DNA from 3 places in the Shouchella sp. JSM 1781072 genome. Region 1 is predicted to be linked to each of the others. Evidence: predicted binding sites of a transcription regulator. Region 1 holds the regulator's gene; each other region holds the start of a gene.
What was found. Region 1 encodes LexA, which represses DNA repair genes until DNA is damaged. Its sites were predicted from a motif close to CGAACATATGTTCG; they were not measured.
Positions count from the first base shown of each region.

Region 1 (4,290 bases):
TATGTCGCAGCTAAGTGACGCTCCGCCATTGCCATCCCTACTGCCATTGCAACACCTTGCCCAAGTGGACCTGTTGTTGCTTCAACGCCTGCCGTATGACCATATTCTGGGTGTCCTGGCGTACGACTTCCTAACTGACGAAATGATTTCAAATCATCCAACGTCACATCATAACCTGTCAAATGAAGAAGGCTATATAAAAGCATGGAACCATGTCCTGCTGATAAGACAAAACGATCTCGGTTTGTCCACTCAGGGTTTGCTGGGTTATGATTCATGTGATTTGCCCATAAATCCAACGCCATTGGCGCTGCGCCCATTGGCATCCCAGGGTGACCTGAATTGGCTTTTTCAATACTATCAATTGAAAGTGTTCGAATGGTATTTACCGCTAATTCTTCAATATTGTTTTTCATTTGTTACACCCTTTCATTCTTCGTACGTTTCCATCATAAACAAAATAAAAAAAATGTACAAGCCTGACGGGAGCTTGTACATTTAGTGTGGTGGATTTTGTTTTTGTGCTTTACTATCTTTTAGCTTTTGCGGTGTCACATCCGTACCCTCTTCATCAACAACTTTAACGGAATGTAGTTGATTTTTAAATGTGGAGCGGAACGTATTTAAATATTCTTTTCGAAGCGCTTGCTGTTCGTCTTTTTGCTGCTTCGTTAATCCTGATGTCTTCGCTAGTTGAGACAGTTCATTGATTCGGTCTAATTTTGATTTTGATAACAACGTCAATCACCTATCCTTCGGTTGTCATCATAGCATCTTCATTTCATTAGATCAACTCATCTGATTTTGTTTGCTCGTATTGCTGAAAACGCCGATGTACCGTTGCTTTTGAACAATGATAACCTAACCCATTTAACGTTATCGCAATGTCATGAAACGTTAGCTTTTTCTCTCGCAATCTAACAATTTCTTCAATTGGGAGGTCTTTTTTACTGCGTCCCCCACTACCTGTATCTTTTAAGTTGCGCTCCGGATGATACCCTTTTTCAATCGCTTTTCTCATCCCGCGTTTGATTTTCAAGTTATGTAATTTTCGCTGGTACTCTTCCACGATGGCTACGATTTCAAAAACCATCTCGTCTGCTTCTGATAAATGTAATGCACCATCGTTGTGACATGTATAAATCGTAATGCCATACTTTTGAAGTTGATATAGAATAGCAGTCCTCGCTCTTCCCCTACCAATTCTCGTCTCGTCTGTTACAAGCAAATGCGTAAACGTTTGTTTTTTTGCTTGATCTAAAAGAAATAGAAGATTATCGCGATCCAAGTCATATCCACTAGCAACCTCAGAAAGACAATCGCTCACTTCTATTCCATGTTGATGAGCCATTTTCACTAATTCATCTTCTTGACGAGCTAAAGACGTTTGTTGACTTTCTTTATCCGTACTAACTCGACAATATAAAATGGCTTTATTTCGTTTCATACTGTACCTCCCACTGCAATGTTTCAGCGACTAACGATCATTTAAAAGGATTACGTGACTGTCCGTATTGCTGTTTCGATCCTCTACTTGCTCGTTCTCATCACCATCAAAGGATAACAAACTACTAAACATAAATAAAACAGTAATAATACCAGCAATAATAATTCCTTTTTCTTGATTCTTCTTCATTATCGATCACCCGTTCGTAAGAATATTTGTTCTTACTCTAAGATACTTCGAACTTTTGTTCGTGTCAAGCATTTTTAGAACTTATGTTTGCGTTCGTATGTTCGATGTGCTAAAGTAAAGATAACGAATACATAGATAAAGCAGGTGAAGAGGAGTGTCTAAATTATCTACTAGACAAGAAGAAATTTTATTATTTATTAAAGATGAAGTAAAAAAGAAAGGCTATCCGCCTTCCGTACGTGAAATTGGGGAAGCAGTAGGTTTAGCATCAAGCTCAACCGTACATGGTCATCTTGCTCGTCTTGAAAAGAAAGGATACATTCGTCGTGATCCTACGAAACCTCGAGCAATTGAAGTGCTTTCGCTTGAAGAAGCACTGGACGAGCCTTCCATTATTCGTGAACGTGCACGCTATATTCCTGTAATTGGTAAGGTTACAGCAGGTAGTCCAATTACAGCGATTGAAAATATCGATGACTACCTCCCCCTTCCAGATCATATGTCTGGTCATGAACAAGTGTATGCCTTAGTTATTCAAGGTGAAAGTATGATCGAAGCGGGTATTTTCGATGGGGACCAAGTCATTGTGAAGCAACAGCAAAGTGCTGATAATGGTGATATTATTGTTGCGATGACTGATGAAAATGAAGCCACCGTCAAACGTTTTTTCCGAGAAAAGAACTACATTCGCCTTCAGCCTGAAAATTCAACAATGAAGCCGATTATACTAGACAATTGTACGATTTTAGGAAAAGTCATTGGTGTTTTCCGAACGATCCATTAAACATAAAGAAAGAGCACCGGAAAACCCAGTGCTCTTTTTTTACGCCTTTATTGATGATGGGCTTGACTGTCAGCCTCATTCTCTTCTTTTTTACTTTCACTATTTAACATGATTTTTAAAACAATCGCGGTCAGAAGAAACAAGACGCCGGCACTAATAAATACATACGGAATACCAAAACTCGCTGCAATTAAACCGCCTGAGACCGGTCCTAATACGTTTCCTAAAAAACGAAAGCTTTGATTATAACCGAGCACTTCCCCTTGCATCGATACTGGACACGCTTGGCGAATAAACGCTGTCGTGCAAGGAATTAATCCTCCTACCGCTAAACCAAAGACGAAGCGTAACACAATTAATTGCCAGAGTGAATCAACGAATGCTTGCGGAATGAAAAACACACCAGACAAAATAAGTAAAATGAGCATTACCTTTTCATGGCCCATTCGATCACCTAGCTGTCCCCATTTTCGAGTTGACAATAAGTTCCCTAAACCGGTTATTGAAAACGCTAAACCGGCTAAAAATGCCATATTTTCAACTGGCCCGACTAAATCATTAACGAATAGAGCTAAAAGTGGCTGGACGCTAAACAATGCCATTTGAATAATGAGCGCTACAACCATTACCATGATTAGCATAGGGGAACGAACAATAAATGCCAGTACCTCTTTTGCTGCATATTTCCGCTTTTTCTCACCTTTTTCTTCATAAATCACTTCTTTTACCCCAAAAACAACAAGTAGTGATGCGAGGGTTAAGATTGACGCGGTCAATACAAACGTTAATTCCATTCCAACAGTATCTGCGATCAGACCTCCAAACAAAGGTCCTAGTAAACCTCCAGAAACAGTACCTGTCTGTAAAGTTCCGAGCGTTTCTCCTGCTGTACGCTTACTACTTTGTGCTGCAATTAGAGCCATTGATGCAGGGATAAACCCTGTCGCAAGCCCCATGAAAGCACGCAGAACAAACAATGCCTCAACAGATTGAACATACCCCATAAGAAATACCGAGATGGCAATCCCAAAACCAGTTCCAATGAGTACTTTTTTTCGTCCGTAACGATCTCCAATTCGTCCCCAAATTGGCGCAACGAGAAAAGCAACTAAGAAAGAAATACCGAAAACAAAGCCAGACCATCTTTGAACATCTTCACCTGAATATTGTCCGAACGATTCAATGTAAAGAGATAAAAATGGAATGACCATTGTCATACTTGCACCAACAAACAAGTTGGCAAACCACATAATCATTAAATTACGCTTTTCCGCTTTTATACTGATCACCTTCGTTGTCTAAAGATCTTCCTTGTTTATTTCGCAACTCTAAATATATGCGAAAAAAAAACAGCCGTCAAACGCTCTCTCCTAGCTAAATCTGTAAGAAAAGAGTCTAAACAGCCCGTTTTCTTTCATTTCATTCTCTTTTCACACATCCGAAAAAATTTCATAGGATGACTATAACCCATACATAGGAGGCGAATGGAATGGATCTTTCAGATGAAATGGTATTGCTTATCACCATTCTTGTCCTGTTTTTGTTACTTGTCATTGTAGGAATTATTTTATTTTATCTTTAACCGCTTCAAAAAAGCGAAAGTGTTTGGTAGCGTATTTCAACTAAATTCGTTACACTCACTCCAAGCAAACGAACTTGGTGACGGATCTCTCCATATTCAAACCACAATTCTTGCACATACTGATATAACGCTTCACTTGTGTGAACGTAATCAGGTAAACTAATCCGCCTCGTTATCGTTTCAAATGATCGATAGCGAATCTTCAAGACAATAGTTTTCCCTTGTTTTTTTACTCGTTCAAGGGAAGCTTGCACTTCATCTGCTAAAAGTCTTAGTTTTAATAAAACA
Region 1 covers NZ_JBHFQE010000001.1:903,297-907,586, reverse strand. The annotation lists gene tkt (transketolase) at 1-416, opposite strand, end outside; gene ACE1TH_RS04810 (DUF896 domain-containing protein) at 499-738, opposite strand; gene ACE1TH_RS04805 (YneB family resolvase-like protein) at 785-1,447, opposite strand; gene ACE1TH_RS04800 (hypothetical protein) at 1,478-1,636, opposite strand; gene lexA (transcriptional repressor LexA) at 1,791-2,420, shown strand; gene ACE1TH_RS04790 (MFS transporter) at 2,468-3,676, opposite strand; gene dinB (DNA polymerase IV) at 4,008-4,290, opposite strand, start outside.

Region 2 (4,290 bases), on a different contig from region 1:
ACACGGCTCTATTAGATGATGCGTTTCTGTCTTCAAAGGCGTTAAATCAGCTTCCTGAAGATCAATACGGCTATTTAGTAAAACGTAGAAAAAATGCACAAGCGCTTTTTCAAGAGAGCAATATTGAATTAGAAGTAGAAGAAGATCAGCTCGCCACATCCTATTTTGAACATACAGGTTCGCTAACAGCTGAATGGGATGGCGAAGAACTAACGCTTCCTCAGCTTAGTGCTTATATGGAAAGCGATGATCGAAACCAACGTAAGCGGGCGATGACAAAATTAAGAGAAGCGTTTATTGAAAAAGAAGAGCCACTGCAAGAGATACTGACGGAATTAATTCAACTTAGGCAGAAAAAAGCAGAAAACGCTGGTTTTACAAACTATATGGACTACATGTTTAAGAAGTATGAACGGTTTGATTATACGCCAGAAGACTGTAAACGTTTAGCTGAAAACGTGGCGACTTACGTGAAGCCGATTGTGGAAAAAATACATAAACGGCACCAGCATGAGTTAGGTCTTGATTCATACTTACCGTGGGATCGTAGTGGGATAAAGCAGGGTGAAAATCCGCTTAAACCGTTTCAAACCACTGAAGAGCTTGTGTCCAAGACCGAAACCGTCTTAAACCAATTAGACCCATCATTCGGGAAACTCTTAGCTGATTTAAATAAAGGAAGCGCGCTTGACCTTGAAAGTCGAAAAGGGAAGTCACCAGGTGGATTTTGTTCGCCACTCCCTCTTTCACAGCTTTCCGTTATTTTTATGAATCATGCTAAGCAACATGAGGATATGATTACGCTTGTTCATGAGATGGGTCATTGTATTCATAATGATTTAAAGAAAGATCTTCCTCTCGAGATGTACCGTGAAACGCCAATGGAATCAAGTGAACTTGCGAGTATGTCAATGGAGCTATTTTCTATGCCGTTTTGGAACACGTATTATCCAAAGCAGCAGGATTACGAGCGAGCAAAAAGGGATCAATTAGAATCAGTTGTGACGTTTTTGCCAGGTGGTGTTGTTATCGATCAGTTTCAGCACTGGTTGTATGAAAACCCGACCCATACAGCGGCAGAGCGAAACGAGAAATACCGAGCATTAGTAGAAGCGCACCATTCTAATCTTGTAGACTGGTCTAATTATGAAAAGTGGCAGGAAACACAGTGGCTTGGCGTGCTGCATATTTTTGAAGTTCCTTTCTACTACATTGAATACGTTATTGCCCAGCTCGGTGCTATTCAAATGTACAAAAATTTTCAAGAAAATCCTGAGAAAACGTTAAAGCAATATAAAGAGGCATTAGCGCTCGGGAGTTCAACATCTTTATCGGAAGTATTTGAAACGGCGGGGATTCGTTTTGATTTCTCTGAGGAAATGATTCGCTCCTTGATGGCGTTTATGGAAAAAGAACTACAGCTCTAATAGAAAAAGATAGCGCCAATTAGCTAGCGCTATCTTTTTTCTGTATGTATGTGTTTTAGGAGGCCTCGACGCTGAAGTTCTTGTTTTAAAATCGAAATAAAATCAGCGTTTAAGCTTAGATCGATCGCACGATTATACGTTTCGAGAAGAAGATCATCGGAAAGTTTCTGTAACATAACGAGGCTCTCCCTTTTAGTTAATAGATTTCTTGTATACATGTAATTTAACACAATATATAGTGTTAATCAATAAAATCTATCACTATATATACTTATTTTCAGAAAAACAAAAGCAGTTCGACAGAATGTGAGTCTCTTTGATTAGAGCAGTCATATTCAGTTAACTTTTTCGACAAACATCTTTAATCATTCGAAGGTTAAGCCATTCATAATCGTCGTCAAAAAGGAGCTTGATGCGCTTGTTCAAGTCGTCATATTTTGTAATGACACCATCTAATGGAAGATAACGACCTTCGTTCCAAATCGTTACCGTTACACAGTGCTGTTCATTCATTGCTTCTAAGATCGTTTCGCCAAGTTCCTGCCAGCTATCTTCTGATAATGGTTCGTGCAGTGGAATATAGGATTCTTCTTGCTGTAATTTTAGCCAGCTTTCTTTATGTTCGGGAAGCATCATTCGACTGCCTTCCCAAAGTAAATTTCCGCGTTTTACAAACAGTTCTTCTTTTCGCATATCGAACATCCTTTCGGTTTTTTCTTTTATTATATACGAATGTGCGTTCGTTATACAATGGAAATTATTACATAATAAAAAAGTGATTGACCTCGTTATAAAGTGTTTGTGTGCAACGAATGAATGTTGAGGAAGACATCTATTTACGAATAGGATGTTTTCTCTGCAATTAAAGAGGGTAAGAAACCGTGATACTGATTTAGAGAAGGGGTTAAATATGCGATGGATTTTAGATAGGCCGAAATTGACGGTCTTATTCTTTATTATGCTTACAGCTGTTGGAGCAATTAGTTTTTCGCAGCTTTCACAAAGAGAAATTCCGGAATTTGAACCACCGATTGGTCAAATTGTCACGCCATATCCAGGGGCTTCATCAGAGGAAGTGGAACAACAAATTACCGCTCAGGTAGAGGATATTCTTGGAAACTATGAAGAAATCGAGTCATACGAATCAGTCTCGGCACCGAGTCTGTCTCTTATTACGGTCGAACTCGACGAAAGTGTCGAAAACAAAGAAGCGCTTTGGAATGATATTAGTCAACAAGTAAATGGGCTGGCATCTTCCTTACCTGAAAATGCGTCAAACCCGGAAGTGGAAACGGATTTAGGAGATCAAGGGTTAGCGACGTACCAAATAACGTACGATGATGATGTAGACGTAGAAACGTTACAGCAAATGATTGAAACATATGAAGAAAATCTATCTTCACTTGTTGATATTACCGGTGTTGACGTGCAAGGAACAGTGGGACAAGAAGTTGCCGTCACATTGGATGCTGACGCGATGGAAGAAAACGACCTTTCTTTTGCCCAAGTGCTTGGCGTGTTGCAAGGTGAAGAAAATGTCACGCCTATTGGTGAATGGGAAAATGGAGAAGCCGTTGTGCCAGTCAACCTTGATACATATCAAGATGTTTCATCATTTAATGAGCTCCCTGTTGGTGTAAATGATGAAGGGGATCTTGTTCGTCTAGAAGACGTAGGAACGATGCAACAACAATTTAAAGCACGTGAAGAAGCCGTTCAATTTAATGGGGAACGAGCCATTTCTCTTACGTTTACCTTGCAGTCAGGTAGCAGTGTGCCAAGTGCGCAAGAAGAACTTGATGGCTTTGTGGAACAACTCGCGGCGGATTTACCTGAGGGGGCAGAAATTGAGCTTTTATACTCACAGTCGGACCTTGTCTCGGATTTATTTGCAGATTTGGCTTGGTCATTCGCATTTGCGTTTTTAGCAGTACTAATTGTCTGTTCACTTGGTTTACGAATCGGCTCCGCTATTAGCGTCGCAATAGCTGTTCCCGTATCATTAAGTATTGGCTCCATTGCATTACCATTTTTCAACGTAGACTTAAATCAAATTTCATTGATTGCTTATATTCTTGTGTTAGCGATTTTAGTCGATGATGCGATCGTGGTGAATGACAACATTGAAAGACAATTAAGGCAAGGGAAATCACCGAAAGAAGCGGCAAGAAAAGGAACGACAGAAGTACTTGGTTCTGTCATTACGTCAACGATCATCGTTGTGTTTACGTTCTTTCCAATTTTATTTTTACCAGGTGGCGCAGGGGAATTTATTCGTCCACTTCCAGTTGTAGTCGTGAGCGCAATTATTGCTTCAACCGCAGTTGGGTTAATCGGTGTGCCTGTTTATCGAGTGTGGAAAGAAAACAGGAAGCCGTTAAAGCAAGATAGCCGCCCAGCAGGAATTGCAGGTCCTGTTTTAGAAAAAGGTGGCCAATGGTACGGACGTAAATTAATGAGAGGTGTTGTGAATCATCCCTTTATCGTTGCGTTCACTGGTTTGTTTCTAGGAACCGCAGCGTATGGATTGATCCCGTGGATTCCGATTGAGTTCTTCCCGGATTCTGATCGAGAAGAAGTGTTTGTTGAAACGACACTTGAAGACGGAACGCCTCTTGCGCAAACAGAAGCGGAAGCGGAAGAAATGGCGGCATGGTTAGGAGAACATGATTTTGTTCGGTCGGTCTCCAGCTATTCTGGAACAGCTATCCCGCGTTTATTTAATTCTGATGGTGGGGGAGAAGAAAGTGAAAATCTAGCCAATTTCCTCGTGTTTATTGATAAAGAACAAATTGAAGCTAGAAGTGCAATGGACTTGTGGAGCGAAACGCTACCAGAAGAGTTCTCAGTCATTGAAACGTAT
Region 2 covers NZ_JBHFQE010000002.1:162,121-166,410, reverse strand. The annotation lists gene ACE1TH_RS10210 (M3 family oligoendopeptidase) at 1-1,427, shown strand, start outside; gene sda (sporulation histidine kinase inhibitor Sda) at 1,457-1,603, opposite strand; gene ACE1TH_RS10200 (YolD-like family protein) at 1,767-2,120, opposite strand; gene ACE1TH_RS10195 (efflux RND transporter permease subunit) at 2,338-4,290, shown strand, end outside.
Region 2: ACE1TH_RS10200 (YolD-like family protein) is a predicted target of LexA. The motif match lies at 2,157-2,170, and genes of this name have one in related genera.

Region 3 (4,290 bases), on a different contig from region 1:
CATAAGAGAAGTGCTCATTATTTTCAATTTTTCTAAGATAGTTTTCTTTGTTTGCACAAAGAGTCAACACTTCAGTATTTGAGAAAATCCTTATGTCCCCACTGCTACTAAACCAAAGGATCTTACCAGCAAATTGTTTCTGTTCATCAGCAATGTTCCATACTTCGGTTGTTCCCTCAACGTTTCGACATATCGGGTGATGTTGTTTCGACTCGTGAAAAAAGATTCGAAAATCTGTGCTAAACTGATAGCTTCCCGCCGCTAAATAGGCGCTATATGCCATCACTTTCTCTACTTTTTTTTCCTTCTCTTCATTACTTATCATGGTTGCACACACTACTCTCTGGAGCCACAAGCTCCACTTTTATTCGGTCGGGGTCTTCCACATACACTGCATAGTACCCCTCTCCTCCAGCAAAAGGATGCGTAGCTTCATATAAAATGGGGACCTGCTTATGCTTAAATGCCTCGGTCATTTCATCAATATGAGCGGTTGATTTCGCATGAAACGCAAGGTGATTTAAACCAACACGTTTTCGATGATAAGGAGGGTCCAGATACTTTTCTTCCGTTTGTACAAAGACCATATAGGTATCACCAAGCTTCCAGCTCTTCCCCTCGTCCCATTCTTGATACTTCTCATAGCCTAGCGATTCTAATAACCATCCCCAAAACTCGGTACTTTTCTTTAAATCTGATACGTACAGTTCAATGTGATGCAATAATCCTACTGTCATAGTACGACTCCTCTACAATGTCGTTGGGCTAAGGTGACCTATCTTTTTTATGAATATTCTATCATAAGAACATACATTCTGTATAGCGCAAATAAAAAAACCAAGAGGGGGGTTCCCTACTTGGTTCCATTTGTTTAAACGGTTCTATAGCCCTTACTCCTTTTTACCCCCATTTACAATGAGAGCAATCGCTCCATCCCCTGTAACATTTGTGGCTGTTCCGAAGCTGTCTTGGGCAAGGTAAATTGCAATCATAAGCGCAATCGCAGCTTCATTAAATCCGAGCATGGACGAAAGAATTCCAACTGCTGCCATTACTGCTCCTCCTGGAACACCTGGTGCAGCAATCATAATGATGCCGAGCGTTAATATAACTGGAATCATTCCGATAAAACCAGGAAATTCAAGTCCTGGCATCATATACATAACTGCCGTTGCAGCTGTAAGAATCGTAATGGTGCTTCCTGACAGGTGAATATTGGCACAAAGCGGCACAACAAAATTTGCGATTGAATCTTTAATACGATTTTTCTTGACCGCATTTACGGTTACCGGAATCGTTGCTGCACTGCTCATCGTTCCAAGCGCAGTTACATAAGCCGGAATCATATTTTTCATTAAGCGAAACGGATTTTCTCCGTTGACAATACCAGCAATTGTATACTGCACAATCAGCCAGATCAGGTGCATGCTAATGGCTAAGATAAGCACAATAGCAAAGACACTTAACGTTTCGAATACGGCTCCTTCATAGGCCATTTCTGCCAATACACCCGCAATATAAAAAGGCAATAAAGGAAGAATAACCTTACGAATCACAAGTTCTACAATTTTCTGTCCTTCATCAACAACACGTTTAAACGTTATCGATTCTGTCGCCGCAATTCCAATTCCTAGGACGAAGGCTAAGACTAGCGCGGTCAATACACCAAAGATTGGTTCAAGTTCAAAATCAATCAAAGCATCTAACCCTTCAGGTGCGGTTGCTTCAGTCCCAGAAAGACCAATCATAGGAAAGATAATCATCGCTACTGTAACGGCGAACATCCCTGCTAAAATCGTTGATACATACGCAATACTAATAGTCGCCCCGAGTAACTTCCCTCCTCCTTTTCCGAGATTTGCAATTCCAGCGGCAATAAAAAAGAGAATAATAAGCGGCACCATAAAGAAAATAAAGCTACCAATTACATCACTAATTGTCACCATAAAACGTGCAATATCTTCATTTGCAACAAGTCCTATTATTATACCAAGTACTATACCGAGTAATAAACGTACAATTAACTTCATGTTCCCTCTCCCTTAATCATTCTGTATTTATACAAAGGATGTTTGTCATTATAGCACGGACAAAGTTTAAAAAGCTATTGTCTTTTTTTGTTAAGACTAGTCTTCCTTTACATTCTCTTTTTTTAACACTTCATTCCATAACAACTCTTCATTGATCTCTTCTAAAGGAATACTTAAGGCCTCTTCAAAAGGACAACCCGTTTCTTTCGCCATCTTGTTCTCTCTCTTTCGTCAGCTTCCAGTAGTCTGCAATAAGCGCTTTTATTTGTTGCTTTAGTTGTGTTGGGGTTCCTCCTGTTTGCGCTACTCTTCCTTTATGCCAGTATGACCAGTTCATATAGCTTCTCGTCGCTTCAATCGGCGTGTCGCTCACTTTCACGCCCTCTTGTTTTAAATAACGCTTCATATAATAGAGATCATTGCTTAATAATGCCATCATACGTTGAAGTCTTCTAAGATATGTCGATGTTGAAGGCGCAAGGTTCTCGTTTTGCTCTAAATCGCATAATTGTTTATGAAGAATAGCTTTAGCCATGTTTGTTAATAACAATGTCCGCACGGTAAAAACAATGTCGTCGTTTGTATCTAGATCTTGATAAAAATCGAACAAATCTATTTCCTGTTCATCCTTCATCTTTTACCCTCCAATTGCTTGTAGTATATACGAACGTACATTCTATATACTAGAGGATAATGTTTCCATTATGACAACGAGGTGAAAGAATCCTGCAAAATCTACAAATTGTGAATAGAAAGTTTGTAAAGTTCCGTTTACGCTTGTCCCTCTACTAATAGGGTTGATACAATAACAACAATTCAATTGTTCATGATCGATGACTACTACAGGCGTAGTTAAAGGAGAGGTTCAGATGGATAAATTAAGTAAACAAGTGAGTGAGCTATCTAAGTATGAAGCTGATTTAAAACGCAAAGATTTCAAAGCCATAGCAAAACAACAGCTCTATATTCAATCAAAACTTATTGAAGAGACAAAAATTTTAACGCTAAAAAACAAGTAAATCCCATATAAAAAACCACGCTCTATAGAGAAGCGTGGCATCGTCATTAAACGTTAATTGTATAATTCAGCAAAAATCCAGTCTTTGAATACATAAAACCGCTCATCGTTTAACGGTTGTGGATAAGCCATTACGTTTAATGGCATCGGCTGTCTATCTTCTCCTAGCGCAGGTTGAATGTAGCCGTACGAACTGAAGTGAAAGCCGTTGCGTTCGTAGAAGGCAACACGACGTTGCTTTAATTCGTCATCTGGTGGCTCTACTTCAATGATTACTGGCTTGTTTACTTCTTCAAGCATGTGCTTTAAAAGCTTCCCCCCTAAGCCTCCGTTACGATAGGCTTCTCTAACAGCAAAGTGTTCCAGGAAAACAAAGTCTTCTGTTTCCCACACAGCAAAAAAAGCAGCAATGTCTTGATTCTGCTCGTAAATGTATACATTGTAATTTTCTCTGTCCAATAATCCTTTTTGGACAGTATACGAGCGAAATTCGTCTTGTGGAAAACTTTCCTCAAATAGCTGATAAAGCTCATCAAACTGTTCATCTTTAAGTGTTGTTAACATGCTCGCCATAACCCTCAGTCAATGTAAGTATTTCATTCGAATGCTCGAACGATGTTATTACTAGTATATAAAAAAAGACGTAGCGTCGCAAATGAGGTTCGCTCAATCACCCAAAGAGCAGCATTAGTGGTGCTACTCTTTTTAGGCTTGAGCAATAGGGACAATTCCCATCCTCTATTATAAGTGAATAAAAGTAATAATGTAAGTTTTTATAAGCGTTTTTTTCAATCACTTAAAATCACTTAAAAAGTTTTCTTTCTTCAAAAACAATTTGTACACATGATCCAAGCACAAAAAGTGGATAAGTTACAAGTTATACACATAAAAATGTGGATGTATCCGCTTTATGTGGATAATCTCACCACATTAAATTGAGTTATCCCCAATTCATCTATTAGCCGACTCTCGTTCCATTTGCAACATTCGTCTCAGGTTGAATCAAGACTACATCGTCTTCTCCCGGCACAGCTCCGAGCACGAGAATCTCCGACGTATAGCCAGCAATTTTCATTGCAGGAAAGTTAACAACGGCTAAGACTTGTTTTCCCACTAATTCTTCAGGCTGATAACGTTTTGTGATTTGAGCTGAAGACGCTTTTATACCTAATTCCCCTAAATCCACTTGCAGTTTCATTGCAGGTTTTTGTGCTTCGGTAAATAACTCAGCTTCAACGATGG
Region 3 covers NZ_JBHFQE010000002.1:519,582-523,871, forward strand. The annotation lists gene ACE1TH_RS12165 (phosphotransferase) at 1-325, opposite strand, end outside; gene ACE1TH_RS12170 (VOC family protein) at 315-737, opposite strand; gene ACE1TH_RS12175 (dicarboxylate/amino acid:cation symporter) at 891-2,030, opposite strand; gene ACE1TH_RS12180 (YhjD family protein) at 2,215-2,664, opposite strand; gene ACE1TH_RS12185 (hypothetical protein) at 2,900-3,049, shown strand; gene ACE1TH_RS12190 (GNAT family N-acetyltransferase) at 3,103-3,612, opposite strand; gene ACE1TH_RS12195 (tRNA-binding protein) at 4,007-4,290, opposite strand, start outside.
Region 3: ACE1TH_RS12180 (YhjD family protein) is a predicted target of LexA. The motif match lies at 2,695-2,708, and genes of this name have one in related genera.